3 regions of the Vibrio sp. nBUS_14 genome follow, and region 3 is predicted to be linked to each of the others. Evidence: predicted binding sites of a transcription regulator. Region 3 holds the regulator's gene; each other region holds the start of a gene.
What was found. The regulator PurR, encoded in region 3, represses purine synthesis genes. The targets are predictions, from matches to a motif close to TNANGNAAACGTTTNCNTNA.
Positions count from the first base shown of each region.

Region 1: a site for PurR is predicted at 3,853-3,872, ahead of pckA (phosphoenolpyruvate carboxykinase (ATP)). Genes of this name have one in related genera too.
Region 2: a site for PurR is predicted at 6,468-6,487, ahead of purE (5-(carboxyamino)imidazole ribonucleotide mutase). Genes of this name have one in related genera too.

Region 1 covers NZ_CP179206.1:150,774-160,663, forward strand. The annotation lists gene ACMAZD_RS00700 (AsmA family protein) at 1-1,902, opposite strand, end outside; gene pckA (phosphoenolpyruvate carboxykinase (ATP)) at 2,055-3,680, opposite strand; gene hslO (Hsp33 family molecular chaperone HslO) at 4,018-4,911, opposite strand; gene hslR (ribosome-associated heat shock protein Hsp15) at 4,930-5,316, opposite strand; gene gspC (type II secretion system protein GspC) at 5,634-6,530, shown strand; gene gspD (type II secretion system secretin GspD) at 6,572-8,596, shown strand; gene gspE (type II secretion system ATPase GspE) at 8,596-9,890, shown strand, end outside.
Region 2 covers NZ_CP179206.1:3,666,535-3,676,424, reverse strand. The annotation lists gene fmt (methionyl-tRNA formyltransferase) at 1-753, opposite strand, end outside; gene def (peptide deformylase) at 792-1,304, opposite strand; gene ACMAZD_RS17325 (LysM peptidoglycan-binding domain-containing protein) at 1,445-2,536, shown strand; gene dprA (DNA-processing protein DprA) at 2,533-3,645, shown strand; gene ACMAZD_RS17315 (DUF494 family protein) at 3,649-4,125, shown strand; gene ACMAZD_RS17310 (DNA topoisomerase family protein) at 4,138-4,707, shown strand; gene ACMAZD_RS17305 (5-(carboxyamino)imidazole ribonucleotide synthase) at 4,776-5,906, opposite strand; gene purE (5-(carboxyamino)imidazole ribonucleotide mutase) at 5,912-6,397, opposite strand; gene ACMAZD_RS17295 (L-threonylcarbamoyladenylate synthase) at 6,593-7,150, shown strand; gene hemF (oxygen-dependent coproporphyrinogen oxidase) at 7,171-8,088, shown strand; gene aroE (shikimate dehydrogenase) at 8,164-8,994, shown strand; gene ACMAZD_RS17280 (DUF1488 domain-containing protein) at 9,012-9,281, shown strand; gene ACMAZD_RS17275 (gamma carbonic anhydrase family protein) at 9,278-9,823, opposite strand.
Region 3 covers NZ_CP179206.1:2,417,387-2,427,276, reverse strand. The annotation lists gene glgC (glucose-1-phosphate adenylyltransferase) at 407-1,624, shown strand; gene glgA (glycogen synthase GlgA) at 1,614-3,068, shown strand; gene ACMAZD_RS11345 (alpha/beta fold hydrolase) at 3,355-4,152, shown strand; gene ACMAZD_RS11340 (DUF2007 domain-containing protein) at 4,257-4,574, opposite strand; gene ACMAZD_RS11335 (TVP38/TMEM64 family protein) at 4,638-5,318, opposite strand; gene ACMAZD_RS11330 (TfoX/Sxy family DNA transformation protein) at 5,451-6,041, opposite strand; cyclic di-GMP riboswitch class I at 6,169-6,254, opposite strand; gene purR (HTH-type transcriptional repressor PurR) at 6,429-7,433, opposite strand; gene torD (molecular chaperone TorD) at 7,752-8,399, opposite strand; gene torR (two-component system response regulator TorR) at 8,688-9,401, shown strand; gene elyC (envelope biogenesis factor ElyC) at 9,599-9,890, opposite strand, start outside.

The DNA of each region.
Region 1 (9,890 bases), 1.5 Mb from region 3:
GATTTGATGGCATTGGTCCGATAACGAAATGGATAGAGTGTGTTGCTCGATCTTAAGCAAATCGAGTTCTCCAGAAACTTCACCATTTAACGTTTGAACTCTTTGTGTACCTTGCTCTGCTGCGGACGCACCAATAATGTGCATTGGTTCGAGAGTGAAGCGACCACGGTCAAAATTCGCATTAAGCTCTGGGATTTCAAACACGTTATCAATCGATGTTTCAGAAAGCTTATCGTTAAAGGTCATCACACCTTGGCGAACACTGCCAGTGAGTAGCCCAGTGGTTGAGTAACCGAGCATCAAAGAATCGCCATACAAGCCTGCGGCTTGAAGTTCAAACTCACCATAGCCCGTTGCATCGAGCGGTAATTCGAGTTGCTGCAGCATGGGTGTTATGGGTAATCCATCGGCAGAGATATCTAAGCTCCATGGCTTACTGATTTGGTTGAAGTCGAGTGTTGCGTTGGCTTCAATATAGCCGTGTTTTAGTGGCATAAACAGGCGTGTCAGCGTCCATTTCCCTTGTTCGCTATTCATTTCAACCACGGGCTGAACACTGACAATATTTTGATAGCTTGCATCGTTGGCGCTAACCATCAACTTGCCTTGCCACAGTCCTAACTTTCTCTGTTGCAGCAGTTGAACTTGATGTCCTTCTACATGAAGCCCTGAGACCTGCCAGTAAGGTTTGTTTGCGAGTTGGATAAGTTGGCTACGTTCTATATTAAGTCGGTCAATAGAGGCTTTCTGAAGCTGTGTCAGCCAAGGCAATAGGCGAGCGGATGGTAGAACTTTATCTTGGCTTTCCGTAATCCACTTTATGCCTTGCAGGTCGAGCTGTGCTAATTGAATGCTGCTAGGGGTTACTTCGCCATTAAGTTGAATACTGCCTTGTAAGAATTGAGTATAGAAGTCTTCAATCAGAATCTGGTTCGGATCTAAATTGAGCTTGATACTTGGCTCTATGAACATGTCATCATCTATGGTCACTCCCTCTGCTTGCAGAGAGAAAATGGCTTTCTGTTGCTTCCACAGCTCAAAAGGCAGTTGGATATTTTCTAGTGAGGCATCAAAAGCTGCGAGGTGACCATTTTTCCATTCCACATCGCTGCGCAAGATATCTAAACTGTTGATGTGGTTTATTTGGATGCCTTCTACGTTCCAATTTTTGCTCAATAGGCTCTGAGTTTGCTGCTGGTTGAGGCGCAAGCCATCTACAGTAACATTCACCAGTGACCAATCATGCTTATATTGTTCTGCTTGTCCTGAAATCTTGGCCCCTCGCCATTCAAATGAAGCGCCATAAAGGGTGCTGTCATTGGGCTTTAGATCGAGGTCAATCAATAAGTTGTCAAAGGCTTCGTCCTGCCAATAGAGTTGTGCGGCAGTGAGTTGTGTTTTTCCGAAGGGCAGTATTGAGCTGTGCTTATTCCAAGTGGGATCGGAGATCTGCAGGTCGATGCCACGCGCATTAAAGTCTGGCGTTGAAAAGTCTAAGTCATGAAGAGCGAGCTGGTGGAGCTTGATATGTTGTTGCGTAAACAAGGGATCGAGAATTTTTAGGTTATTGGTATCCAGTTGCAGGCCGCTGATCAACACAGAATCCAACACCAATTTGGCTTCGGTTACAGAGTAAGGGCTGAACCAGATGTCGATCTTGTCGATGTACAGGGGTGGCTGCTTTTCTGGTTGGGCTTGAGGCAGGGTAATGCCCATTAAAGTGATGTGATAAGGCGCCTGATACTCAACATCTTCAATGAGTACAGGTTGCTCAAGCGTATGCTTGATAAAAAAGTTAGCAACATCCGATCGGTATTGAGTTTGTAGGCTTAATAACAACGCTGCAATAGTCGCAACGATGATGGCCACCACAATGCCAATCACCATGAATACCTTTTTCATTCCCTGACAGCCTTAAATTTCAATAGTCTCAAAACAGAGTGGAACAAAAAGGGGCAAGCAGCAACAAAAAAGCCCCTCAAAAGAGGGGCTTGCTACAAAAATATCGTTTTAAATGGGCGTTCGCTTTTGGCTTGGCCCGAGCAGATATTGGGTTAGTCTAGTTGAGGACCTGCCGCAACCAGTGACTGACCTTCAGCATTGTCTGTGTATTTATCAAAGTTGTTGATGAAGCGCTCTGCTAAATCTTTCGCTTTGCTTTCCCATTGCAGTGGGTCAGTGTATGTATCGCGCGGGTCAAGAATCGCAGGGTCAACATCGTGCAACGCTAGCGGTACTTCTAGGTTAAACATAGGGATAACCTTAGTTTCAGCTTGGTCGATTGAGCCATCTAGGATAGCGTCGATGATGCCACGAGTATCTTGGATTGAGATACGTTTGCCTGTGCCATTCCAACCTGTGTTCACTAGGTAAGCTTCAGCGCCAGCCGCTTCCATACGCTTCACAAGCACTTCAGCGTACTGAGTTGGGTGAAGCGTTAAGAATGCTGCACCAAATGCCGCAGAGAACGTTGGTGTTGGTTCAGTAATACCGCGCTCTGTACCTGCTAGCTTAGCTGTGAAGCCAGATAGGAAGTGGTACTTAGTTTGCTCCGGAGTCAGCTTAGATACTGGTGGTAGCACACCAAACGCATCCGCTGTTAGGAAGATAACTTTTTGAGCGTGACCTGCTTTTGATACTGGCTTAACAATGTTGTCGATGTGGTGAATCGGGTAAGAAACACGAGTGTTCTCTGTTTTTGAACCGTCATCGAAGTCGATAGAACCATCACTACGAACCGTTACGTTTTCTAGCAGTGCATCGCGACGGATTGCATTGTAGATTTCTGGTTCTGCTTCTTTAGATAGACGAATCGTCTTCGCGTAACAACCACCTTCGAAGTTGAAGATACCATCGTCATCCCAACCGTGCTCATCATCACCGATTAGCTCACGCTTAGGATCGGTTGATAGGGTTGTTTTACCTGTACCCGATAGACCGAAGAATATCGCTACATCGCCTTCTTCACCGACGTTAGCACTACAGTGCATTGAAGCAATGCCTTGCAGAGGAAGTAGGTAGTTCATCATTGCGAACATGCCTTTCTTCATCTCACCGCCGTACCAAGTACCACCGATGATTTGAACGCGCTCTGTTAGGTTGAAAGCAACGAAGTTTTCAGAGTTTAGCCCCTGCTTTTCCCAGTTAGGGTTCGTTGTTTTAGCACCGTTCATTACCACGAAATCAGGTTCGAACGTTACTAGCTCTTCGTCAGTTGGACGAATGAACATGTTCTTAACGAAGTGCGCTTGCCACGCTACTTCAGTGATAATACGTACACTTAAGCGCGTATCAGGGTTAGCACCACAGTAACCGTCAATGACAAACAGACGCTTGCCAGATAGCTGAGTTGTCACAAGCTCTTTCAGCTCATCCCACACTTCAGTTGTAATTGGTTTGTTGTCATTTTTGCCTTGATCTGACCACCACATGGTATCGCGTGTCGTGTCATCTTTAACAATGTACTTATCTTTTGGTGAGCGGCCAGTAAAGATACCAGTGTCAACCGCAACAGAGCCTAGTTCCGTTACTACGCCTTTTTCGTAGCCTTCCAAACCTGGCAGTGTCTCTTCAACGAATAACTGCTCGTAGCTAGGATTACGAAGAACTTCAGTAACGCCAGTCAGTCCGTGCTTAGTTAGATCAATTTGTGCTACCTTGGTATGTTCCATAACGGTCATAGGTGCTCCTTGTAGGATATTTTGTAGGGATTTTGTAGTAATTTTTTATTGTTATCTGCTCACCATGCTAGCAACGAGACTCAGGGGAAACAGGGATACAGATCAAAAAGCATCCATGTTAATTCTGGGGTTTTAAGCGCCTCGTCACATATTGGCCTAACTAGTCTATCCTGTACGCAAACCTTTGCGCTAGGGGCGAGAACATTATTAATCGATTAAAATTAAGCGGTGATTTTATTACGAGGTGTGACGGAGTTTGCGCTATTTTGATCACAAAAAAGGCCAGCTGAGCGCTGACCTTTGTGGGGTAAATTACGTGTTTTTGGTACGCTGTAAATTAATGAACCGTATTGTTGCCTTTATCTGCTGCTTCTGCGTACAGAGCGTCGACGTCGTTCTTATCAAAAGAGTAGTTTGTGCCACAGTAATCGCAGTGAAGAGCCACACTTCCTTCAGTGCTGAGGATGTCGTAGATCTCTTCTTGAGCAACGGTAATGATAGCCGCACCGCTGCGTTCACGAGAACAACCACAGAAGAACTCGACAGGTTGAGGGGTAAACACCTGAACCTTCTCTTGATTATATAGGCGGTATAACAAATCATTCGCTTCTAGAGAGAATAGCTCTTCATTTTTTACAGTGTCAGTTAACTGCTCTAGGTGTTCGAAATCATCTGGCGTACCGGTACCGTCAGGCATAACCTGAAGAAGCATACCCGCAGCGTGTGCTTTGCCTTCATGTTCACCCGTACGTAGCCATAGACGAGTCTTTAGCTGTTCAGAGTTTGCGAAGTAACCTTCAAGGACTTCAGCAAGCGTGTTGCCTTCAAGACCAACGATGCCTTGGTAACGCTCACCTTTTTTAGGATCGATAGTGATCACGAGGTGGCCTTTACCCATCAGGTCGTGCAGGCCAGCGTCGTCAGCAATATCACCGTTAAAGCGCGCAACACCACGAACCTTCTGCTCGTTATCGCCATTAATAACAGCGAGAGATACTGGGCCATCACCTTGCAGTTGCATCGTGATAGAACCTTCAAACTTTAGAGTCGCGGTTAGTAGCGTCGTTGAAACCAGTAGCTCACCCAACAGCTTTTGTACTGGAGCTGGGTATTCCTTGCTAGAAATAATCTGTTGGTACGCTTCGTCCATCTGTACCAATTCACCACGTACTGATAGGTCTTCAAATAGGTAGCGATTTAAAACATTACTTGTAGACATTGGGTCTGCCATTTGGCTATTCCTTCTAGCTTATTGAGTCTTGAACTTGATGATGTCACGACGTTGCTTTTTGTCTGGGCGACGTTCTGGTGCTGGGCTATGAGCATTAAGCTTGCGCTGTTGTGCAAACTCTTCTCTTTTTGCCAAGCTTTCGGTGGTTTCTTCATAGAGTGTTTGAGCGACCGGCGCTCCGCCACGGTGTGCGGATATTTTCTCTATGGTGACCGTCTTTTCTTCATTCCCTTGGCGCAGGGTAATCACTGCCCCAAGTTCTACGATTTTGCTGGGTTTGCTGCGCTGACCATTATAGTGGACTTTGCCACCATCGACCATGTTGCGAGCAATTGAACGAGTTTTGTAAAAGCGTGCTGCCCACAACCACTTATCGAGTCTGACAGCTTCATTCGTCGTTTTCATATAGGACAGTGCCTTTTCAGTTAGAAATGAATGCGGTTTAACTGTTATTCACAGTATGCAACTTATTTTATTTGATGACGCTTATCACATTTAGTAGAAGCTTATGTGGAGGCGACTGGCTTTTTTTTCAAGGAAGATTACAAAATAGCTCAGGTAATGCCGATTTATAGATTTGCTATGATATAGTTCAAGATCTTATGCTTTTAATAAGCTGGAACAGAATTTATGAACAAAAAAGCTGATAGTTTAGTAGGTTACAGCTTTATTCGTTATAGAAAGGGTTAGGGAACGTGAACTTTTTAGAGCTCAAACTTCGCATGGATAACTCTCCGGTGTTGAGCCGCTTATTAGAGAATGGATTTGTACTTCAGCAGAAACTGAGCCTAGCTACGTGTTGTGTGTTGATTGCAGCTTCCGCATGGATTTTAGGACAGCTTGCATGGTTTATCGAACCTGCCGAGCAAACCGTCGTGCCTTGGGCAGCAACCGCTTCATCGTCTTCTGCTCCTCAATCGACTCTTGATATCTCTTCTTTGCAGCAGAGTAACCTTTTTGGTGCCTATAACCCAACCACGCCTGCTGTGGTTGAGCAGCAAGTTATCCAAGACGCACCCAAGACACGATTGAATCTGGTTTTGGTGGGTGCGGTTGCCAGTTCTAACTCAGAATTGAGCTTAGCGGTGATTGCCAATCGCGGCACACAAGCAACCTATGGTATTAATGAAGAGATCGAAGGCACGCGAGCTAAGCTCAAGGCCGTATTAGTCGATCGTGTGATCATCGATAACTCTGGGCGAGACGAAACCCTGATGCTTGAAGGTATTGAGTACAAGCGTTTGTCTGTATCAGCGCCTGCGCCACCTCGTACCTCTTCTTCTGTGCGTGGTAACAACCCAGTTTCTGCAGCAGAGAAGCTAGATGAAATTAAAGCGAAGATAATGAAAGATCCACAGCAAATCTTCCAATATGTTCGACTGTCTCAGGTGAAACGCGACGATAAAGTGATTGGTTATCGTGTGAGCCCTGGCAAAGATTCAGAACTTTTTAACTCTGTTGGGCTCCAAAACGGAGATATTGCCACTCAGTTAAATGGACAAGACCTGACAGACCCTGCTGCTATGGGCAACATATTCCGTTCTATCTCAGAGCTTACAGAGCTAAACCTCGTCGTCGAGAGAGATGGTCAACAACATGAAGTGTTTATTGAATTTTAAAACTTTGCGTCTAACGAAGGACGAAAGTGTAGGAGAAGTACGTGAAGCATTGGTTTAAGAAAAGTGCATGGTTATTGGCAGGAAGCTTAATCTACACACCCGCAGCCATCGCGAGTGATTTTAGTGCCAGTTTTAAAGGCACTGATATTCAAGAGTTTATTAATATTGTTGGTCGTAACCTAGAGAAGACCATCATCGTTGACCCTTCGGTTCGTGGAAAAATCGATGTACGCAGCTACGACGTACTCAATGAAGAGCAATATTACAGCTTCTTCCTAAACGTATTGGAAGTGTATGGCTACGCGGTTGTCGAAATGGACTCGGGTGTTCTTAAGATCATCAAGGCCAAGGATTCGAAAACCTCGGCAATTCCAGTCGTTGGTGACAGTGACATGATCAAAGGTGACAATGTTGTCACACGTGTCGTGACGGTTCGTAATGTTTCAGTACGTGAACTTTCTCCTTTGCTTCGCCAGCTGAATGACAATGCAGGTGCGGGTAACGTTGTGCATTACGACCCTGCGAATATCATTCTAATTACTGGCCGTGCTGCGGTCGTAAACCGCTTAGCTGAAATCATCAAGCGAGTTGACCAAGCGGGTGATAAAGAGATCGAAGTCGTTGAGTTAAAAAATGCATCTGCGGCTGAAATGGTGCGTATTGTCGATGCATTAAGCAAAACCACGGATGCGAAAAACACACCTGCTTTTCTACAACCTAAATTAGTTGCTGACGAGCGTACCAATGCGATTCTTATCTCAGGCGACCCTAAGGTACGTAGCCGTTTAAGAAGGCTGATTGAACAGCTTGATGTTGAAATGGCAACCAAAGGTAACAACCAAGTCATTTACCTTAAATACGCAAAAGCAGAAGATTTAGTCGATGTGCTGAAAGGCGTGTCGGATAACCTGCAATCAGAGAAGCAAACATCAAGCAAAGGCAGTTCATCGCAACGCAATCAAGTGATGATCTCGGCTCACAGTGACACCAACTCTTTGGTGATTACCGCCCAGCCAGACATCATGAACGCTTTGCAAGATGTGATCGCGCAGCTGGATATTCGTCGTGCTCAAGTATTGATTGAAGCCTTGATTGTTGAAATGGCAGAAGGGGACGGCGTTAACCTTGGTGTGCAGTGGGGTAACCTAGAAACAGGTGCCATGATTCAGTACAGCAACACCGGTGCATCGATTGGACAGGTTATGGTTGGTATAGAAGAAGCAGAAGACTCGACAACTACGAAAGCGGTTTACGACTCTGACAATAACTTCTTGCGAAATGAAACCACAACAGAAAAAGGGGATTATTCGACATTAGCTTCCGCTCTTGCTGGCGTTAACGGCGCGGCAATGAGCGTGGTCATGGGCGACTGGACAGCATTGATCAGTGCAGTAGCGACCGATTCAAATTCAAATATCCTATCTTCTCCAAGTATCACCGTCATGGATAACGGCGAAGCGTCGTTCATTGTGGGTGAAGAAGTTCCGGTTCTAACGGGCTCGACTGCAGGCTCAAGCAACGATAATCCATTCCAAACCGTTGAACGTAAAGAAGTGGGTATCAAGCTGAAGGTCGTGCCACAAATCAATGAAGGCGACTCGGTTCAACTGCAAATAGAACAAGAAGTATCGAACGTATTAGGTGCAAACGGGGCAGTAGATGTTCGTTTTGCTAAGCGTCAGCTGAATACGTCAGTGATTGTTCAAGACGGTCAAATGCTGGTACTGGGTGGCTTGATTGACGAGCGTGCACTGGAAAGTGAATCTAAAGTACCATTCCTAGGAGATATCCCTGTACTTGGGCACCTGTTCAAATCAACCAGTACTCAGGTTGAGAAAAAGAATTTAATGGTCTTCATCAAACCAACCATCATTCGTGATGGTATGACAGCCGATGGTATCACTCAGCGTAAATACAACTTTATCCGTGCTGAGCAGCTGTATAAGTCAGAGCAAGGCCTGAAACTGATGGCGGACGATAACATCCCAGTATTGCCTAAATTTGGTGCAGAGATGAATCACCCGGCTGAAATTCAAGCCTTCATCGATCAAATGGAACAAGAATAATGGCTGAATTGGTAGGGACGGCAAGGACTTATCAGCGCTTGCCGTTTAGCTTTGCGAATCGCTACAAGATGGTGTTGGAATATCAACATCCAGAGCGCGCACCGATACTTTATTATGTTGAGCCACTGAAATCGGCGGCGATCATTGAAGTGAGTCGTGTTGTGAAAAATGGTTTCACGCCACAAGCGATTACTCTCGATGAGTTTGATAAAAAACTGACCGATGCTTATCAGCGTGACTCGTCAGAAGCTCGTCAGCTCATGGAAGACATTGGTGCTGATAGTGATGATTTCTTCTCACTAGCGGAAGAACTGCCTCAAGACGAAGACTTACTTGAATCAGAAGATGATGCACCCATCATCAAGTTAATCAATGCGATGCTGGGTGAGGCGATCAAAGAAGGTGCTTCGGATATACACATCGAAACCTTTGAAAAGTCACTTTGTATCCGTTTCCGAGTTGATGGTGTACTGCGTGATGTTCTAGCGCCAAGCCGCAAACTGGCGCCGCTGTTAGTTTCGCGTGTCAAGGTGATGGCTAAGTTGGATATCGCGGAAAAACGCGTGCCACAGGATGGTCGTATTTCTTTGCGTATTGGTGGCCGAGCGGTTGATGTTCGTGTTTCAACCATGCCTTCTTCGCACGGTGAGCGTGTGGTCATGCGTCTGTTGGACAAAAACGCCACTCGCTTAGACTTGCACAGCTTAGGTATGACAGCAGAAAACCATGAAAACTTCCGTAAGCTGATTCAGCGCCCACACGGCATTATTTTGGTGACTGGCCCGACAGGTTCAGGTAAATCGACGACCTTGTACGCTGGTCTGCAAGAACTCAACAGTAATGAACGAAACATTCTAACCGTTGAAGACCCTATCGAATTCGATATTGATGGCATTGGTCAAACACAAGTGAACCCAAAGGTTGATATGACCTTTGCGCGCGGTTTACGTGCCATTCTTCGTCAAGATCCCGATGTGGTTATGATTGGTGAGATCCGTGACTTGGAAACCGCCGAAATTGCAGTACAAGCTTCTCTGACGGGTCACTTGGTGATGTCGACTCTGCATACCAATACCGCGATAGGTGCGATCACGCGTCTACGTGATATGGGTATTGAACCCTTCTTGATTTCTTCTTCATTGCTGGGGGTTTTGGCTCAGCGCTTGGTTCGTACCTTGTGTAACGAATGTAAAGAACCTTATGAAGCCGATAAAGAGCAGAAGAAACTGTTTGGGTTGAAGAAGAAAGAAAGCCTGACGCTTTACCATGCAAAAGGTTGTGAAGAGTGTGGTCA
Region 2 (9,890 bases), 1.2 Mb from region 3:
GCTTTTTTCATCATTAGAGCTGCTATCAACAATCGCAAAGTGACTCATTGGCCATGGGTTGAAAGCGCGCACACAACGTTCGATGTGTTCTGCACTGTCATTCCAATCAATTTTAGCTTCTTCTTTGCTTAGCTTCTTCGCGTAGTTAGCAAGTTCGTCGTCTTGCTTCTCTGCAACGGCTTTACCAGAAGCTATGTCAGCTAAACATTCAACAAGAGCATTAGGACCAAGGCCAGCCAACTTCTCGTACATTGATGCGCTGGTGTCTGTTGCTTCGATTGGTAGCGTCGCGATACTTAACATATCACCAGTATCTAGGCCGATATCCATCTGCATGATCGTCACGCCAGTCTCTTTATCTCCCGCCCAGATAGAGCGTTGAATCGGAGCAGCACCACGCCAGCGCGGTAAGATAGAGCCATGCACGTTGATACAACCCAAGTGAGGCGTATCTAATACAGCTTGTGGAAGCAATAAGCCGTAAGCCACAACAACCATGATGTCAGCATTCAAATCTACTAGCTCTTGCTTAGCTTCATCTGACTTGAAATTTTCTGGTTGGTAAACCGGAATATTGTTTTCAAGTGCGATGTTTTTTACTGGGCTCGCAGTCAGCTTTTTACCGCGGCCTGCTGGACGATCTGGCTGTGTGTAAACAGCAATAACTTCATGCTCCGAAGACAACAACGCCGCCAAATGACGGGCGGCGAAATCCGGAGTACCTGCGAAGACAATTCTTAAAGATTGACTCAAGGTAGACTTCCTTCTTTATTTAGTAATAGCAGCGGTGATTAACCTTGTTTCTCGTTGAAACGTTTAATCTTCGCTAGCTTATCTTGAATACGTTTGCGTTTTAGTGGCGATAGGTAATCAACAAACAACTTGCCTTCTAGGTGGTCAAGTTCGTGCTGAACACAGATTGCCAGAAGGTCGTCAGCGTCGAATGTGAATTCGTTACCTTCACGGTCTAATGCTTTAACCGTTACTTCTGCAGCGCGAGGAACTAGAGCTCGAGCGCCTGGTACAGATAGACAGCCTTCTTCGATACCATCTTCGCCACGTTTGTCGGTAATTTCAGGGTTGATCAGAACCATAGGCTCGTCACGTGTTTCTGAAATATCGATAACAACGATGCGCTGGTGGAAATCTACTTGCGTCGCAGCAAGGCCGATACCTTCTTCGTCGTACATGGTTTCAATCATGTCATCAACGAACTTTTGAATCTCTGGGGTAACTTCTTTTACCGGTTTCGCCACGGTACGTAGACGATCATCTGGTAATGTTAATACTTGTAATACAGACATATACACTCGAAATATTGAACTGTGCCGAAACAGCTTAAACCTTGTTGGCTCAATTCTAGACATTTTAGAGGTCAAATGACAGCATCCTGAAGTTAATTCTCTAATCAGATGTCATATATTCAGACCAAGGAACCTAGGTCATGCGTCATTTTTTCCCCGCTTTATCTCTTCTTTTTGCCTCGCTTTCGTTCGCCGTGATGGCTGAAAATAGTGAGCAACCTTTAACCATTAAACAAGGCGCACCCGAGGCGTATGTGGTGGTTAAGGGGGATACCTTATGGGATATATCCGCGATGTATCTCGACAACCCATGGCTGTGGCCAAGGTTATGGCAGGTAAATCCTGAGATAGAAAACCCTCACCTTATTTACCCCGGAGACAAGTTGTCTCTGATTTGGATTGATGGCGAGCCTGTATTAAGCCTCAAACCCGTCATCAAGCTAAGCCCTAAGATTCGTGTATCAGAGAAGAAAGCAGTACCTGCCGTGAATGAGGGGCTTGTTCTGCCATATCTACAATCTGATCGCTTGGTTGAGCAGCAAGATATCCAATCGGCTCAACGAGTGTTGGGGACAAGTGATGGTAAACGTTTCTTATCGGGTGAAGGCCGACTACTTATCTCGGGCAACCAGCAACATCAAAAATGGGGTATTTACCGTTCTGTCGAAACTTACCAACGACAGCAACCTCAAGCGAGTATGACTTCTTTGCGTTTGGTCGCCACGGCGCGCCTGAAAGAGGTGGGTGCTGAGTTCAGTAGTTTACAGATAGAGACTCAGCTGCAAGAGGTGTTACTTAATGACCTCGTGTTACCAGAGCTTGGCGTTGATCAGGTGAAGCTCTCAACCACGTTTTATCCTGCGCCTAGTGCTGCGGGTCAGTTTGCTAATATCTTGGGTTCGTTAGATGGCAGCCAATACAGCGCAAAGAATCAGGTCTTGGTTATTAACAAAGGCTCGCAAGACAATCTCCGCCAAGGCTCTATGTTTACGCTCAGCGAAAGCGGCGCGGTGGTGTTTGGTAAGCAAGGCGAATACAGCTATGAAGAGTCGGCAGCGAGCGATAAGGTGCAATTGCCAAGTACCTCACTCGGTAGTTTGATGGTCATTCGTCCTTATGAGTATTTTAGCCTCGCGTTGATCACTCAGAGCTCTAAGCCTATAAGCAATGACATTCTGGCGGTATCGCCTTTGGACCTTGCTTTTACGGAAGAGGTTAAGGGCACCGAGTGAATGAGCAACAACTGAGCGCTTGGCTAACTCTAAGTTTTGTTCCGCAATTGGGTGGTAAGCGTCTTTCTCGTTTGCTGAGTATTGATTATCCTTCTAATATTGTTGGCTACTCAAGTCAGCAGCTACAAGCACTTGGTTTGTCTGCCAAGCAAATTTCCTATCTAAGAGAGCAAGCCCCAAGAGAAGTTGAGGCTTGTCTCGCATGGCAAGCAAGACAACCCAACCATCACATCATTACTCCTAATTGCTCACATTATCCCAAACTGCTCAATGAGATCGCCTCTGCACCAAGTGTTCTTTTCGTTAAAGGTCACATTGAGAAACTGATTGAGCCTCAAATCGCGATGGTCGGCAGTCGGAGTGCGAGTATTGAAGGGCTACAGACAGCGAAGTCCTTCGCTAAAGAGTTTGTACAAAATGGTTTGATCGTCACCAGTGGCTTAGCGTTGGGCATTGACGGCTATGCTCATGATGGTGCTTTGGATAAAGGAGGAGAGACTTTCGCGGTGCTGGGATCTGGATTGGATTCCATTTACCCTGCGCGGCACAGAAACCTAGCTGATAGGATTTGTGAAAATGGGGTGCTAATTTCAGAATTTCGTCCAAGCGCAAAACCAAGACCTGAACATTTCCCTCGCCGTAACCGTATTATCAGTGGGTTGTCGCTCGGAACTTTGGTGGTTGAGGCAGCTGAAAAGAGTGGTTCTTTGATTACGGCTCGATATGCCATGGAGCAAGGCCGAGAGGTGTTTGCGCTGCCCGGTTCAATTCACAGCCCAACCAGTCGCGGAGGCAACAGCTTAATTAAAGCTGGAGCATGTTTAGTACAAAATGCTCAAGATGTTCTGATTGAAATAAAGAGTCTGTTAGACTGGTCTATCGATCAGCAACTCAGCTTGTTCGAATCTACGCCCAGCATGGGGGAAAATGAACAATTGCCATTTCCACAGCTGTTAGCTAACGTAGGGTTAGAGGCGACACCCGTTGATATTTTGGCACAGAGAACCCATATACCTGTGCATGAGGTCATGATGCAGCTTTTAGAGCTTGAGCTCTCAGGGCATGTTGTTGCAGTTTCCGGTGGCTATATTCGAAAGGGGAGAGGCTAAGCTATGATGATGGACATACTGATGTACTTGTTTGAAACCTACATCCATAGCGATTCTGAATTGCAGGTGGATCAAGATGAGCTGGAAGATGAGCTTCTTCGAGCAGGGTTTCACCAAGATGATATTTATAAGGCCCTCCATTGGTTAGAAGATCTTGCGGCATTGCAAGATACCGAGAACCAAGCGGCGATTAGTGTGTGTTCTAATACTTCGATGCGTATTTATACCAGTCGAGAGATTTCACGCATTAATATGGAGTGTCGAGGTTTCTTACTGTTCCTTGAACAGATCAATGTACTCACGACAGAGATTCGTGAAATGGTGATTGATCGTGTGATGGGGCTTGAGACCAACGAATTTGAATTGGATGATCTGAAATGGATTATCTTAATGGTGCTATTCAATGTACCGGGTAATGAAAGTGCTTACACGCAAATGGAAGAGCTGTTGTACACCAAAGAGCAAGGTATCTTGCATTAATACAGGCTTGTCATGAGTAGTAAGATTGATAATCAGCTTTTTTCAGCACATGAACATGCACTAGAGCATGAACCATGTCCACAGTGTGGTGGAGAGCTTCAGCTTCGCCATGGTAAGCACGGCCCATTTTTAGGCTGTAAGCAGTATCCGAGCTGTGATTACATCAAGCCTCTTCATCAAAATGATGGTCATGTGGTGAAAGAGCTGGGTGTTCCGTGCCCTAAATGCCAAAACGAATTGGTATTAAGGCAAGGCCGCTTTGGGATGTTCATTGGTTGTAGCAGCTACCCAACGTGTAATCACATCGAATCTTTGGATCAACCAAAAGAACAACCTGAAGAACAGCCACTTGTTGCTTGCCCTGAGTGTGGCAGAGGCCATTTGGTTGAGCGTAAATCTCGCTATGGCAAAACCTTCTATGCGTGTGATAACTACCCTAAGTGTAAGTTCGCAGTAAACCAACCACCTATTATCGGTCGTTGTGAAGAGTGTCAGTTTCCGTTGTTACTTGAGAAGAAAACAGCCAATGGAACCAAGAAACAATGTGCTGATCGCAAGTGTCATCACATTCAATCTCAATAACCTGATGTTATAAACAAAAAAACGGCGCTCACTGAGCGCCATTTTTATATCAAATCCATAATGTAGGCTTACTTCATTTGCTCAGCAAACTCATGCACAGCAGGGTAGGCTTTTTTATCGAGAATATCTGCTAGTGAACATAATGTTCTTTGCAGTTCTGCGTTGTAGTCAGCGCTCACGTTAATGTGGCCCATCTTTCGACCTGCACGCTTCTCTTTGCCATACCAATGAACATGACAGCCACCTTGAGCCAGAATAGCTTCAGGTAGGGTATCTTCACCAAGAATGTTGATCATTGCAGTTGGACGAATCAGTTTGGTGCTGCCTAGTGGCATACCACATACGGCACGTAGGTGGTTCTCAAACTGACAAGTCTCTGCGCCTTGTTGCGTCCAGTGGCCAGAGTTATGAACACGTGGTGCAATCTCATTAACAAGCAGTGAACCTTGAACATCAAAGAACTCAAGTGCTAGCACACCAACGTAATCTAGGCGCTCAGCAATGGCAGTGAACATGGCTTTCGCTTGCTCTTGCAGTTCAATGTCATCAATCGCTGTCGATAAGCTCAACACGCCGTCGGTGTGAACATTTTCAGCCAGTGGGTACACTTGAATCTCGCCATTAGTACCACGAGCACCAACCAGTGATACTTCGCGGTCAAACGGAACAAACTCTTCAGCCACAATCGCTTGGTTGTCTGTTGCGGCAATGCACTCGGCCATTTCTGTCCAAGTTGCGTCAACATTGTCTAATGTCTTTAAGCGCCATTGACCTTTGCCATCGTAACCACCAAGTGTGCTCTTCAATACCATTGGTAAGCCAACGTGAGCGATCGCAGCGTCAAAGTTTTCGCGAGAGTTAATCACGTAGTATTTGGCATTTTTCACGTTTGCTTCGTCTAACAGGGCTTTTTCAAGACGACGGTCACCGCCGGCTTTAATTGCTTCTGTTGTCGGTAAGAACTTACCGCTGCGTTCACACACCTCAAGTACATCGTGAGGAATATGTTCGAATTCAGCAGTAATGACGTCCGCACGCTCAATCGCATTTTCTAAGCCGTTACCTAGAATCGCTTGCGTTAATGGGTGAACAATATTTTTGCTGCCAACATCAAAAGCAGAAATTTCAATATTCAGCGGTGCCCCAGCTAGGGACATCATGCGAGCAAGTTGGCCCGCGCCTAACACAAGAACATGCATGGAAATTAGTCCTCTGCAGGGTTTGGATTAGCCAGAACCGTTTCTGTTTGTTCAGAGCGGAACGCTTCTACTTTTGCCATTACTTCTTCATTGTGTGTACCAATGATTTGAGCAGCTAGGATGCCTGCATTGGCAGCGCCAGCTTCACCGATAGCCAAAGTACCTACCGCGATACCTTTTGGCATCTGCACGATAGAAAGCAGAGAGTCCATGCCCTTCAGTGCTTTGGACTGAACTGGAACACCCAGAACTGGTACGCTTGTGAAAGCAGCAGCCATACCCGGAAGGTGAGCTGCACCGCCAGCACCAGCAATAATCACTTTAATACCGCGCTCTTTCGCACTGGTTGCGTAGTCTGCAAGCAACTGAGGTGTGCGGTGAGCAGAAACCACTTTTGTTTCGTACGCCACGCCAAACTGATCCAACATTTCTGCAGCTAGCTTCATTGTTGGCCAATCAGATTTAGAACCCATGATAATACCGACAGTCATCTCAAACTCCTTCAGGTACGATTTAATTAGTGATTAGATATTTTGCGCGCATTATACGGGTAAAATTGCTCAAGGAAAACGTTTGCGTCAGTCTAAGTTGTTAATTGATACATTTTATAAGCAAATAGCTTTAGTCACAGTGAATGATAATTTGTACACTTAGTGAGTTAGATAACTGAATTAATGAGGCAACCCGTGGATAACTTTCAACATACTTTGCAGGCATTACAACAAGGTGAAGTCATTGCTTACCCGACCGAAGGCGTTTTTGGGGTCGGTTGTGATCCCGATAATCCACAGGCCATCAAGAAATTACTCGACTTAAAACAACGACCAGTCGAGAAAGGGTTGATCTTAATTGCTGCGAACTACGAGCAACTGTTACCTTACATTGATGAAAGCCAATTGACGGAAGAACAGTTGGCAACAGTGAAAGCGACATGGCCAGGTCCGGTGACTTGGATCATGCCAACCAGTGCTAAAGTGACAGAGTGGGTGAGTGGGCAGTTTGATTCAATCGCTGTGCGAGTGACGGATCACCCTTTGGTTCAAAGAATGTGTAATGAATTCGGTAAGCCGTTAACCTCTACCAGTGCCAACCTTACGGGCGAACCACCTTGTATGACGACTGAAGAAGTACAACAGCAACTTGGCCAACACTTGGTCGCGATTCTTGAAGGTCAAACGGGTGGCCGCGAGAAGCCTAGCGAAATTAGAGATGCAAAAACGTCGAAAATATTAAGACAGGGTTAAACCCTGCAAAGGAAAGTAAAATGTCAGCAATTGATAAAGAAGCAGTAAAGCAGTTTTTACTGAGCCTACAAGATTCGATTTGCCAACAGCTTGAGCAAGCTGATGGTAGCGCGTTGTTTGAAGAAGACGCATGGGAGCGCGAGCCTGGCGAACGCCTCGGTGGCGGTGGTCGTACTCGTGTGATGACCAACGGTGCGGTCTTTGAGCAAGGTGGTGTTAACTTCTCTCACGTAGCGGGTAAGGCTATGCCTGCCTCAGCCACAGCTCATCGCCCTGAATTAGCCGGACGTAAGTTTGAGGCGATGGGGGTTTCATTAGTTATCCACCCTAAAAACCCATATATCCCAACCTCACACGCGAACGTTCGATTCTTTATTGCGGAAAAAGAGGGGGAAGACCCGATTTGGTGGTTTGGTGGTGGTTTTGACTTAACGCCATTTTATCCTTTCGATGAAGACTGCCAATCTTGGCATCAAACCGCTAAAGATCTTTGTGCGCCGTTTGGTGATGACGTTTATCAAGAGCACAAAGAATGGTGTGATAAGTACTTCTACCTTCCACATAGAGATGAAACACGCGGTGTTGGTGGTCTGTTCTTTGATGATCTTAACGAGTGGGGCTTTGAAAAGAGCTTTGCTTATATGCAGGCGGTCGGTGAAGGTTTTGCAGCCGCATACTTACCAATTGTAGAACGACGCAAAGAGACGCCTTATGGTGAGCGCGAGCGTGATTTCCAACTTTATCGTCGTGGTCGCTATGTTGAATTTAACTTAGTGTATGACCGTGGCACCCTATTTGGTCTACAAAGCGGTGGTCGTACAGAGTCTATATTGATGTCGATGCCGCCATTGGCTCGCTGGGAATACCGCTACGCACCACAAGCGGGCTCACCAGAAGCTCTGCTTTATAGCGACTACCTAAAGCCTCGAGTTTGGTAGTTCTTCCTTCCTTATCGGGATAGTGATAGGGTCATCTATATAGATGACCCTTTTTTATTTCTGTTAGGTAAGGATATGACACAGCAAGTAGATCGTTATGCCGTTTTCGGTAACCCTATTGGGCAAAGCAAATCGCCATTCATTCACACATTATTTGCTCGCCAAACCAGCCAACAACTTACCTATACAGCATTACAGCCAGAGCATGATGAATTTATCACTGCTGCCAAAGCCTTTTTCAGCGAAGGTGGTCGAGGATGTAACGTAACAGCACCTTTTAAAGAAGATGCCTATCAGTTTGCTAATCGCCTAACAGAGAGAGCTGAACTAGCTGGTGCCGTAAATACCCTTAAGAAGTTAGATGACGGAGAGATCATTGGTGATAACACCGATGGTGAGGGCTTAGTTCAAGACCTGCTTCAACATCAAGTTGCTGTAAAAGGTGCTCGCATTCTTCTGCTTGGCGCTGGTGGTGCTGCTAGAGGAGTGATTCAACCTCTTCTAGACCAAAAGCCGCAACAGCTAGTGGTCGCTAATCGAACCAGCTCTAAGGCTGAACTTCTGGCTGAGATGTTTTCGTCGCATGGCAACATCAAGGGGGTGGGGCTAAGTGATGTTAATGAAGGCTTTGATGTCATTATTAACTCTACCTCATCTGGTCTAAGCGGGCAGCTTCCTGAAGTGTCTGAGGTGATTTTCAATTCTACTAGCGCCGTTTATGACATGGTTTATGGATCGGGAACCACAGTATTCAATCAATGGGCATTAGGTAATGGTGTTCACGCTGCTTATGATGGTTTAGGTATGTTAGTGGGGCAGGCAGCAGAGAGCTTTATGCTTTGGCGTGGTCTTCGTCCGGGAACAAAACAGATTTTAAGAGAGTTACGTAAAAACCTAGAGATGTAATGGGGTGTTTATAAAAAATGAATCAATCAATTCTATTTCCTGATATCCAAGATTGGGATGAAGAAAATCAATCAATCACCTTCCCAGCACAACAGTCGGGCGCGCTGATTGAGTGTATTATGTCTATTGAAGAGTTGTCTCGATTGGCAGGTAAATATATAGAAGAAGGCGAGCAAGCTTTAGTTATCTTTTCAGAGTTGCGTTTCGATATTGAAGAGCTAGCGGAAGAGTTAATAGAAGAAGAGGAGTATGACTCCTCTAATCGGATTCAGATCAAAGCGCTTTAGACTGGAAGCACAGAGTCTAGATAGTCATTTTTATTCTGAACATAGTTGTCAGCTGATTTCTGTAAAAAGGCTCGCTCTTTATCATTTAATGGGCGAGCTTGTTTTACTGGACTTCCTACATAGAGATAACCGCTTTCAAGTACCTTATTCGGTGGCACCAAGCTACCAGCTCCAATCATCACTTCTTCTTTAATAATCACACCATCAAGCACGATAGTTCCCATACCAACAAGTACACGATCTTCAATAGTACAGCCATGCAGCATTACTTTATGTCCGATAGTAACGTCATTACCTATAAATAGAGGATAACCGTCAGGGTTTTCTGCATTCTTATGGGTGACATGCAAAACGCTGCCGTCTTGGATATTCGTTCTCTCTCCAATATGAATGTGGTTCACATCCCCTCGAGCTGCAACCAAAGGCCACACGCTAGAGTCGTTACCGATTTTGATATCACCAACCAGTACTGAACTTGTATCTATATAGACACCTTGCCCAATCTGAGGGGATATTCCTTTATAACTACGTATTGAACTCATAAATCCTCCTTTATATAGGCACCTTAAGCCCTTAATTAAGGGGAATACTAGTGAAAATGGGGTGTTT
Region 3 (9,890 bases):
AAATAAATTAATGACACCTTCTTATTCAACTGTAACGAGAGTGTAACTTAATTAAAATATTGTAAGTCACAGATCAGTGTTTATTTGTATACCTGATGTGTGTCGGGTGTTAATGTAATGTTTCGCTCAGGCGTTGTAATGTGAGCTGCTTTAAGTCTTAGGAAAGCAATCAACTTATGTAACACAGAATGGCGTATTAATAATTGAAATCGGCAGGAAAGTCGATAACGTATATAAAACCAAGTGCAAGGAATAGTGCACATGTAACAACGTTTGGCTTAGGATACTGTCACTGTATGTGAATAGATATTCGTTAAGTACCGAAAAAGTGTTAGTGCTCATCCCTCAGAGGAAGAGACCTCTACGAGTGCTGACATCGACAAGCTATAAATATATGGAGAATAAAATGGCTGGTGTATTGGGAATGATTCTTGCTGGTGGTGAAGGCTCTCGCTTAAGACCTTTAACTGAATCTCGCAGCAAACCCTCGGTTCCTTTCGGTGGTAGCTACCGCTTAATTGATTTCGCTTTGAACAACTTCGTTAATGCTGATCTGATGAAGATCTATGTATTAACACAATTCAAGTCACAATCACTGTTCCATCATATGAAAAAAGGTTGGAATATCAGCGGGATAACAGATCGCTTCATTGACCCTATTCCTGCGCAAATGCGTAAAGGGAAGCGCTGGTACGAAGGCACAGCAGATGCTATCTACCAAAACATGGGCTTTATGGAGTTAGAAGAACCTGATCAAGTCTGTATTTTTGGTTCTGACCATATCTATAAAATGGATATCAAACAGATGCTTGATTTCCATAAAGAGAAGCAAGCAGCGCTAACCGTTTCTGCATTGCGCATGCCGCTTGCGGAAGCATCAGAATTCGGTGTTATCGAGGTCGATGCTGAAGGCCGTATGATTGGCTTTGAAGAAAAACCCGCAAATCCGAAGCCGATTCCAGGCGATCCTGAATCTGCGCTCGTTTCAATGGGCAACTACGTGTTCGAAGCAAAAGAGCTTTTTGCCGAACTAACAGAAGATGCAGATAAGCCGGATTCTACTCACGATTTCGGTAAAGATATTATTCCAAACATGTTCCCACGTGGTGACGTGTTTGTTTATGACTTCAGCACTAACCGCATTACCGGTGAAAAAGAAGAAGTTTACTGGCGCGATGTAGGTACGATTGACGCGTACTGGCAAGCTCATATGGACCTTCTTAAGAAAGATGCGCCATTCTCGTTATACAACCGAAAATGGCCTCTACACACTTATTACCCGCCACTACCACCAGCTACTTTTACTGACTCGGCAAATGGTCGAATTCAGATCATTGATAGCCTTGTGTGCAGCGGTAGTTATGTTCGTGGTTCGCGCATTGAAAAGAGTGTATTGGGTTTCCGCAGTAATATCGCATCAGCGTGTGATATCAGCGAGAGTATCTTACTTGGTGATGTGAAGGTTGGCGAAGGCTGTATACTACGTCGAGTTATCATTGATAAAGATGCAGATATTGCACCAGGCACCCAGATTGGTGTAAACCTGACAGAAGATAAAAAGCATTACCATGTATCTGACGATGGTATAGTCGTGATTTCTAAAGGAGCACGAGTTGGTTACTAAGACTCTCTCGGTACTTTTTGTAGCGTCTGAAGTTGAAGGCTTAATTAAAAGTGGTGGCTTGGCTGATGTAGCCAAGGCACTGCCTAAAGCCCTACAAACACTCGAACAAGACGTTCGAGTGACCATTCCCGCTTATCGAAACATCCCAAACATTGATTCAGCAGAAGTCATCTTGGCTACCGAGCTGGATCATTGGCCTCACACAGCTTATCAAGTTAAGAAATTGAGCGTCGAAGGTGTTCAAGTTTTTGGTATTGAATGTGCTAAGTATTTCGATCGCTCTGAAATGTACGCTGAAAATAATCATGCTTATGCCGATAATGGAGAGCGTTTCTCGTTCTTTAGTGCTGCGTGCCTGGATATGCTTCCTAAACTTGGCTTTCAGCCGGATATCGTCCATGCCAATGATTGGCATACGGGCTTTGTCCCTTTCTTGCTTAAGTCTCGTTATCAACATCACGACTTTTTTAAAAATACACGCAGCGTAATCTCGATTCACAATGCTGTTTTTAAAGGCGTATTTTCTTACAAAGAGTTGCAATCTCTGCCTGAAATGCACAGTCATAATGTCCCAGAAGCTGCGGTAAGTGATACTCACGTGACCATGCTAAAAGCGGGTGTGCTATATGCAGATAAAGTGAACGCGGTCAGTCCAACTTATGCACAAGAGCTGAAGACGGAATTAGGCAGCCATGGTATGGCGGCTGAATTCCAACACAGATCTGACGACCTGTTCGGTATTTTGAATGGCTGTGATTACGGTGCCTGGAACCCGGAAACAGATGCTTTCTTGCCTCGCAAATACAAAGCGACCAAGCACAGCATGGTTCGCGGAAAATCGGCTTGTAAGCAAAAACTGCAACAAGATGTCGGTCTACCCGTTATCGATTGTGCTGTATACGGCATGGTTTGCCGACTGACCAATCAAAAAGGCGTTCATTACTTATTGCCAATCATCGAGCAATTCTTGAAGAACGACTTGCAAATTGTGATTGTGGGTACAGGCGATCCTGTATTGGCGAGTCAGCTAAAAGAGTTGTCGGCACTTCACTCAGACAAGTTCACGTTTGTTGAAGCTTATAACAACGAATTAGCGCATTTGGTCGAGGCCGGTTCAGATTTCTTCTTGATGCCTTCTGAGTTTGAGCCTTGTGGCTTAAACCAAATCTATAGCATGGCTTACGGTACGTTACCGATTGTTCGTTCTGTAGGTGGTTTAAAAGATAGCGTGAATGATTACGATCAGGATCCTGAGGTCGCGACTGGGTTTGCTTTTGATCAACCGACACCACAAGCGTTACTGGCTGTGTTACATCGTTCATTATTGCTCTACGCACAAAACCCATCTGAAATTAAGCGTGTTCAGCTTTATGCTATGCAGCAAGATTTTAGTTGGGAAGATGCGGCAAAAGAGTATCTTGCAATGTATCATTCTTCACTTTAACTCGCTGAAATAGTTATAAAATTAAGCTGGCGGCTAGTAATAGTTTGTAATGAAAGAAGGCGCTCTGAGATTAGAGTGCCTTTTTGTTTTCTGTTCAGAGCAAATCACGTTTACGAAGACAAAACTTGCAAACGCATTTTAGTCAGGTAAAAAAGGCGGGCTAGGTATTCACATGACTAATGTTAGGTTTGACACTATTATCACTTAAAGTTCTTAATAACGTGATATCCTTAGCCATTGCCTCGTCATGAGGCATAGCTCCATTATTATAATTAAAGCGATAGGTATGTCTGAGAGTTTATTATTTCATAAAACATTTACTCACCCTACGAGCGATGAATGGGTTGTGTTTGTGCATGGCGCGGGAGGCAGCTCCTCAATCTGGTTCAAGCAGATCAAAGCGTATAAACAATATTTCAACCTGCTTCTCATTGATCTGAGAGGGCATGGTAAGTCAGACAATATTTTAAAAGAGCTGATAGCGAACCGCTATACATTCAAATCGGTCACACTCGATATCCTCAAAGTACTGGATCATCTTAAAATCCGCTCCGCGCATTTCGTTGGTATGTCTCTCGGGACGATTATTGTTCGCAATGTAGCGGAATTAGCCGCAGGTCGCGTGCGTTCAATGGTACTTGGTGGAGCGGTGACTAAGCTCAATACCCGCTCTCAAGTACTAATAAAACTGGGCAACTTAAGCAAGCACATTATTCCATACATGTGGCTATACAGTCTTTTTGCTTATGTTGTCATGCCACAAAAGAGCCAAAAAGAATCTCGCCATCTATTTATCCGTGAAGCTAAAAAACTGTGTCAAAAAGAATTTAAACGCTGGTTTATCCTGACTGCTGACGTAAACCCTCTGATGAAATATTTCAAAGATAGAGAGCTACCAATCCCGACTCTTTACTTGATGGGAGAACATGACTACATGTTCATCAAGCCCGTAAAAGAGATGGTTGAAGCACATGAGTCGAGTGAGTTAGTGGAAATAGCAAATTGCGGACATGTGTGTAATGTTGAAAACCCTGAAGAGTTCAACCAACGTTCAATCGCGTTTATTCAAAAACAAATCCAGTGACTTTCTGGGTTCGTTATCAGAACAAATAAATCGAATTAAATAAAAACGGGAAGCTAATATTAGCTTCCCGTTTTTATTGTGAAGGAGTATCGTTCGTTATGTTCTTACTCTGGTGATACAGCGCCGCATTGCCAACAAGAACCAAATTGCGCTTCGTTGATCTCATGGCACTCTCCACAACGCCACTCTTCATAGATGATCGAATCTTGCTGTTTTTGGTAGTCATTAACGATCGTGCGGGCTTTATTGGCCAATTCTGGCTCATATAACCATACGTAAGGGTCAGTTTCCTCAGTGAATGGAATTTCCCCTTTCAAACTGAACAAACCCTCACCACGGACTTCACAAGCAATATTCTCACTTTCTAACAATCCACAGATGATATGGGCTTCTGTAGGATTCGATGCACTGAAGATTTTCATTGAAATAGAACCTTATTCGGTTTTGGGTTTTAGTCAGTTATATACGTTATTCCGCTATACACGTTAGTCAGCGACAGGTGCTGAGCGAAACTTACTCATCAACCATTTAGCAATAATTGGGAATACACCCAATAAGGAAAATGACAACAATACTGAAGGAGATACGATACCCGAAAGTGAATCAATTTCTGCGAGTTGAGTACCAGCATTCAAGAAAACCGCAGTTCCTGGCAACATGCCTATTTGACTCGTGATGTAGTAACGAGTCATCGACATTGGGGTTAACCCCATTAACAGGTTGATAAGAAAAAACGGGAAAACAGGAATCAGACGTAGAGAGAATAAGTAAAATGCCCCGTCTTTTTCAACACCCTTGTTAATCGTTGCTAACTTGTCGCCAAACTTGGTTTGAATCCAGTCACGTAAAAGGTAACGGCTACTCAAGAAGGCGAGGGTTGCACCAATAGCACTCGCGAAAGACACCAGCAGTAAACTGTTCCAGAAACCAAACAGCGCAGCGCCTAAGAGAGTAACAACTGCAGCGCCAGGGATTGAGAAAGCCGTGATCATGACATAGGCGGCAAAATAAATCGCAGTAGCAACAATAAAGTTGCTCGCGATGTAGTCGTTCAAAACTGCTTGTTGAGTCTTCGCATTTTCAAGTGTTAGGTATTGGCCGAAATTGACGCCTAATAGGACGATGATTACGACCAACACGATACCCAATATCATTTTCTTACTCATTGATACTTCCTCTAATTTTTTAATGCATACCATTAGTATAGATAGACAGGCAAAGCATAGATTAACTTTCAACAGATATAAAAAAGCCGCAAGAATGCGGCTTAGTTATGTAGATAGTTTGAACTGACAATATTAATTGATGCGACTGATAAGCTCTTCACGACGTTGCTGCGGTATAACAGACCAATGAGTACCATTGATCGCACCTTCTAGCGCCCAAAGCAGCTCAATGTTGACAGAGGATGCATGCGATTCCTTGATGGCGTTAAATGCGTTTACAGAGCCAGATTCATATAAGCATTCTACGGAATCGATTCCCGCCTTTTTCAACATACGCTCGGTAGCCAATCGAAGGTTAGGGAGGTCCTTTAGTCGAGTTGGCTTAGCAGAAGACTGCTCAGCTTTCTCTTCTTTAGCAAAACCCAGAGACGTCGTAGCAAGCTGCAAGATTTTCTCTTGGTCTTGCCATAAACCTTCCGGTAATGCGAAATACTTAGTGACGACAGGGAAACCACGTTTTTTGTAGACGTATGGTTGAAACCCTTGTTGCTCGAATTGCCTTGTTGTGTCTTTGTCCGCTCTTATGTGCAGCTGGTCATTTACAACCAGAGCAAACATAGTGTCATCAGCAAAAAGCCCGAATCCACCAAACATTGAGCGTGATTTTATTTTTCCTAGGGGCTCAAATAATTTCATTGAGTCCTTTAGTATCGGTTTATCCATGTTATTTATCTCGGTGTATTTGAACTACGCCACCAAATAAGCAGGTCCGAAAGATTAGCAAAATGTTGCAATTAAATTGTCAATAAGCCGTAAATTACCAGATTGTTAGTAACTACTGCATTTTGCCATCGGTAACCCCGCTACCATACCAACGAGTGGTTTAGGCCGGAAGCTTTGCGTCTCACTCTTTCAAGTGGTTTGCCCTGTGCGTGACTGACTGATTGAATAGAATAAAGTTTTTGTTGAATTAGGCTCACACCTGATATTTAAAAATGTGATGTTGCTCCAATTAATGATCTTGATGATGTGCAACTAGGTTTATTTTGTCTGCTTATAAAAAAAGCGCACCCAAAGGTGCGCTTAATGAAATTAAACTCGATTTATCAATTAATTTAACGTTTTAACTGTGCTTCGCTCAACAATTTCAGGGTGCATTTCAAAGACACGTTTTTCATGATCTTTATCTTTAATGCGTTCCAACAAAATTTCGAATGCATTTTTACCAACACGACGCTTAGGTTGGTGAACCGTTGTCAATGGTGGAGAGAAGTATTCTGCAAGTTCAATGTTGTCGTAACCGATAACCGAAATATCTTCAGGAATGCGAATGTCTTGCTGTTGCAGGCGACTCATTAGGCCAAGTGCCATTGTGTCGTTAAAACAGAACACAGCGGTAGGGCGATCTTCCATCTGAGCAATTTTATCAGCCGCAAGTACAGCGGTATCACACTCGAAGTTACCTTCAATGATGAGCTTTTCGTCGGTTTCGACCTTCGCTTCATTGAGTGCGCGTTTGTAACCCGCGATGCGTTCTACACATGCTGCTTTGTCTAAGTGGCCACTTAAACAAGCAATCTTTGTGTGACCACGTTCTAGCAGGTATTTGGTTGCTAGATAGCCGCCTTCTTCAGAGTTATCGATGATCTTATCAGCCTGAGAGGTTTCAGGGCCCCAATCCATGACAACTTTTGGGATATCAGCATGGCGATCTAACATGCCACGAAGTTCTTCTGTTAAGTCAGAACACATAACCAAGATGCCATCTACACGTTTTTCTGCAAGCATTCGAATGTAGTCACGTTGCTTCTCATAGATACCACCTGTGTTACACAGAATCAAAGTGTAACCTTGACGGTAGCAGTAGCTTTCAACACCATCGATCACTTCCGAGAAGAAAAGGTTTGTTGATTGAGTCACTAGCATGCCGATAGTACGTGTTGAATTGCATTTCAAGCTACGAGCAACAGCACTTGGCGCGTAGTTTAATTCGTCTACGGCTTTGTTTACTTTCTCTTGAGTCGCTTCTGCAACAAAACGTGTTTTGTTGATTACGTGAGAAACGGTGGTAGTTGATACGCCTGCTAAGCGAGCGACATCTTTTATAGTGGCCATGGTTTTATCCTATTATAGAAGCTACTTTCCCAAGTACGGAATAAAGCAGCCGTTAAGCTACCTAACTAAGAGCTTAAATTTGTAGGGCTCTTTGGGGTATTAAAGTGCTAAAAAACAAAAAACCGCTATTGAGCGGCTTGTCTTAACACCGAAATGCTCTGAACTTAAATAAGCATAGCATTTCGTGAATGTTTCATATTTTATCGTTTGCGGTCACAATTTTAGACTGACTAGAAATTACTCGCAATAAAATTCACCCAGAAATCTGGGTGAATTGTCACATTCTATTGAATTTGTTTACTTAATCATCAGCGAATCTTATTCACCCGCTAAATACTGAGTGTCCAGATTACAGAAGGCAACGAGAAGAGAGGCAATCGATGCATAGAAACCGAATGAATCGATCTCACGACATCTAGCGTTGAACTTTGGTACCCAAGTAAGAAGTTGTTGTTCAATAAACTGTTGTTGAACAGCGAACGATTTTTCTAATTCTTCTTCAAGCTCAGTTTCATTTGAACGGATGATGAGATTACCAAGGAAATCAAGTTCGATAGCAATGTGGTCTGCTGGCTCTTTCAGATCTTGGTTTACCACCAAGTTGTGCTTAGCCATGATATCTTCCATGTCTTTAGCTGGCTTGTCGTTTAACAGACCCGTTTTGCCGATATACATTGAAGCGTAAGGTAGAGCACCATGTTTATCTGTCTTTAAGAATAGATCGCAGAAGTCAGCAGACAGTTCTAGTTGGGCATCTTCACGTGTTTGTAGACGGTTCAATGCGTCTACCAGAGTGTCAATCGCAGGCTTAAGTGTTTCGTTTTCGCCTAAACCAGTCAGAAAAGAACGAATCTCAACAGAATGGTAGTGATCGAGTTCTTCTTGTGTGAGCTCTTTAGCGAACAAGCTTGATAGCCACCAGTATATTTCAGCTCTTTGTTCGTTGAATGCTTTCGTATCTTTCATTTCATAGATCCTGATTTAGTCTTGTGATGTTTATATACCCAAGCATCGTGAAATCATTTGGGCATAAGCACACCAAGGCTCAATAACAAGGTTATTTGCTAAACGCAAAGTGACTCGTTAGTCGTAATGCCTATATTGAATTGCGATGGACGGTAAATAGCAAGGTTTTAGATTGTCTTGTATCAAAAAAGATTCATGTTTCTCGCTTTTATCTGCTGTACCACTAGAATTGTTACTAGTTATGAATAGAATGGTTACTGAAACTATTAAATAAGAAAAGTGGTGTAGATGAGCTATCACGTATTAGTCGTAGAAGATGATGTGGTAACCCGCAGTAAGCTGGTTGGATATTTCCAAAACGAAGGTTACACAGTGAGTGAAGCGGAAAGCGGCGCTCAAATGAGAAACGTGTTGGAAGAAAACAACGTTGACCTCATTATGCTAGACATCAACTTACCAGGCGAAGATGGATTGATGCTAACTCGCGAATTACGCAGTCAATCGGACATTGGGATTATTTTAGTTACTGGACGCACGGATAGCATCGACAAAATTGTAGGCCTAGAAATGGGCGCAGACGATTATGTTACTAAACCCATCGAACTGCGCGAGTTATTAGTTCGAGTTAAAAACTTACTTTGGCGTATTGCTGCTGCTCGTAAAACAGCGGTGGGTGCGGCAGTTGAAGCAGAAGACGAATCTGTGGTTCGTTTTGGTGAGTGGACGTTTGATATCCCTCGTCGTGCTTTAAGTAAAAACGGTGAGCCAGTTAAGCTGACTAAAGCAGAATATGAGCTGCTCGTTGCGCTTTCTTCTTACCCTAACCAAGTGCTAAGTCGTGAACGTATTTTGAACATGATCAGCCACCGAGTGGATGCTCCAAATGACCGAACCATCGACGTGTTAATCCGTCGCATGCGTGCGAAGATGGAGTTTGACCCTAAGAACCCACAAATCTTTGTGACGGTTCACGGTGAAGGTTACATGTTTGCTGGTGACTGATTCTCTTCGGGAGTTCTAGTCAGCAACAAAATTTGAACGTAAAAAAGCCGAGACATCATTGATGTCTCGGCTTTTTATTTGCGTTTTATCGCTTATCGCTTATCGCTTATCGCTTTCTTGACGATTCATGAGTGGCTCGAAAGTCGTTATATAAAAGCAGTGACACTAAAGTAGATACTTGAAATCAAGAACTCTCATTAAGACTGCGCAGCAGAAGCTACACCATCGTCCTCTTCTAAAATAGAAGGCTCAGGGATAACCGAAGGTTCTTCGATATTGTCATTGCTTGTGTCTAGCCAATCACGGAGACTTTGCCAAACTAACCCCATTGTTTCGTACCAGTAACGTTCTGTCTGTTCAAGATAGAGCGCTTTAGGCATGTACTTATTCCAAGGTTCAACAATGCCTTCTTGTGCAAGGTAGTTGGTTGGTGCGGGTAATGGCTTCATACCTGCCGCATGGAATTCATTCAATGCGCGAGTCATGTGG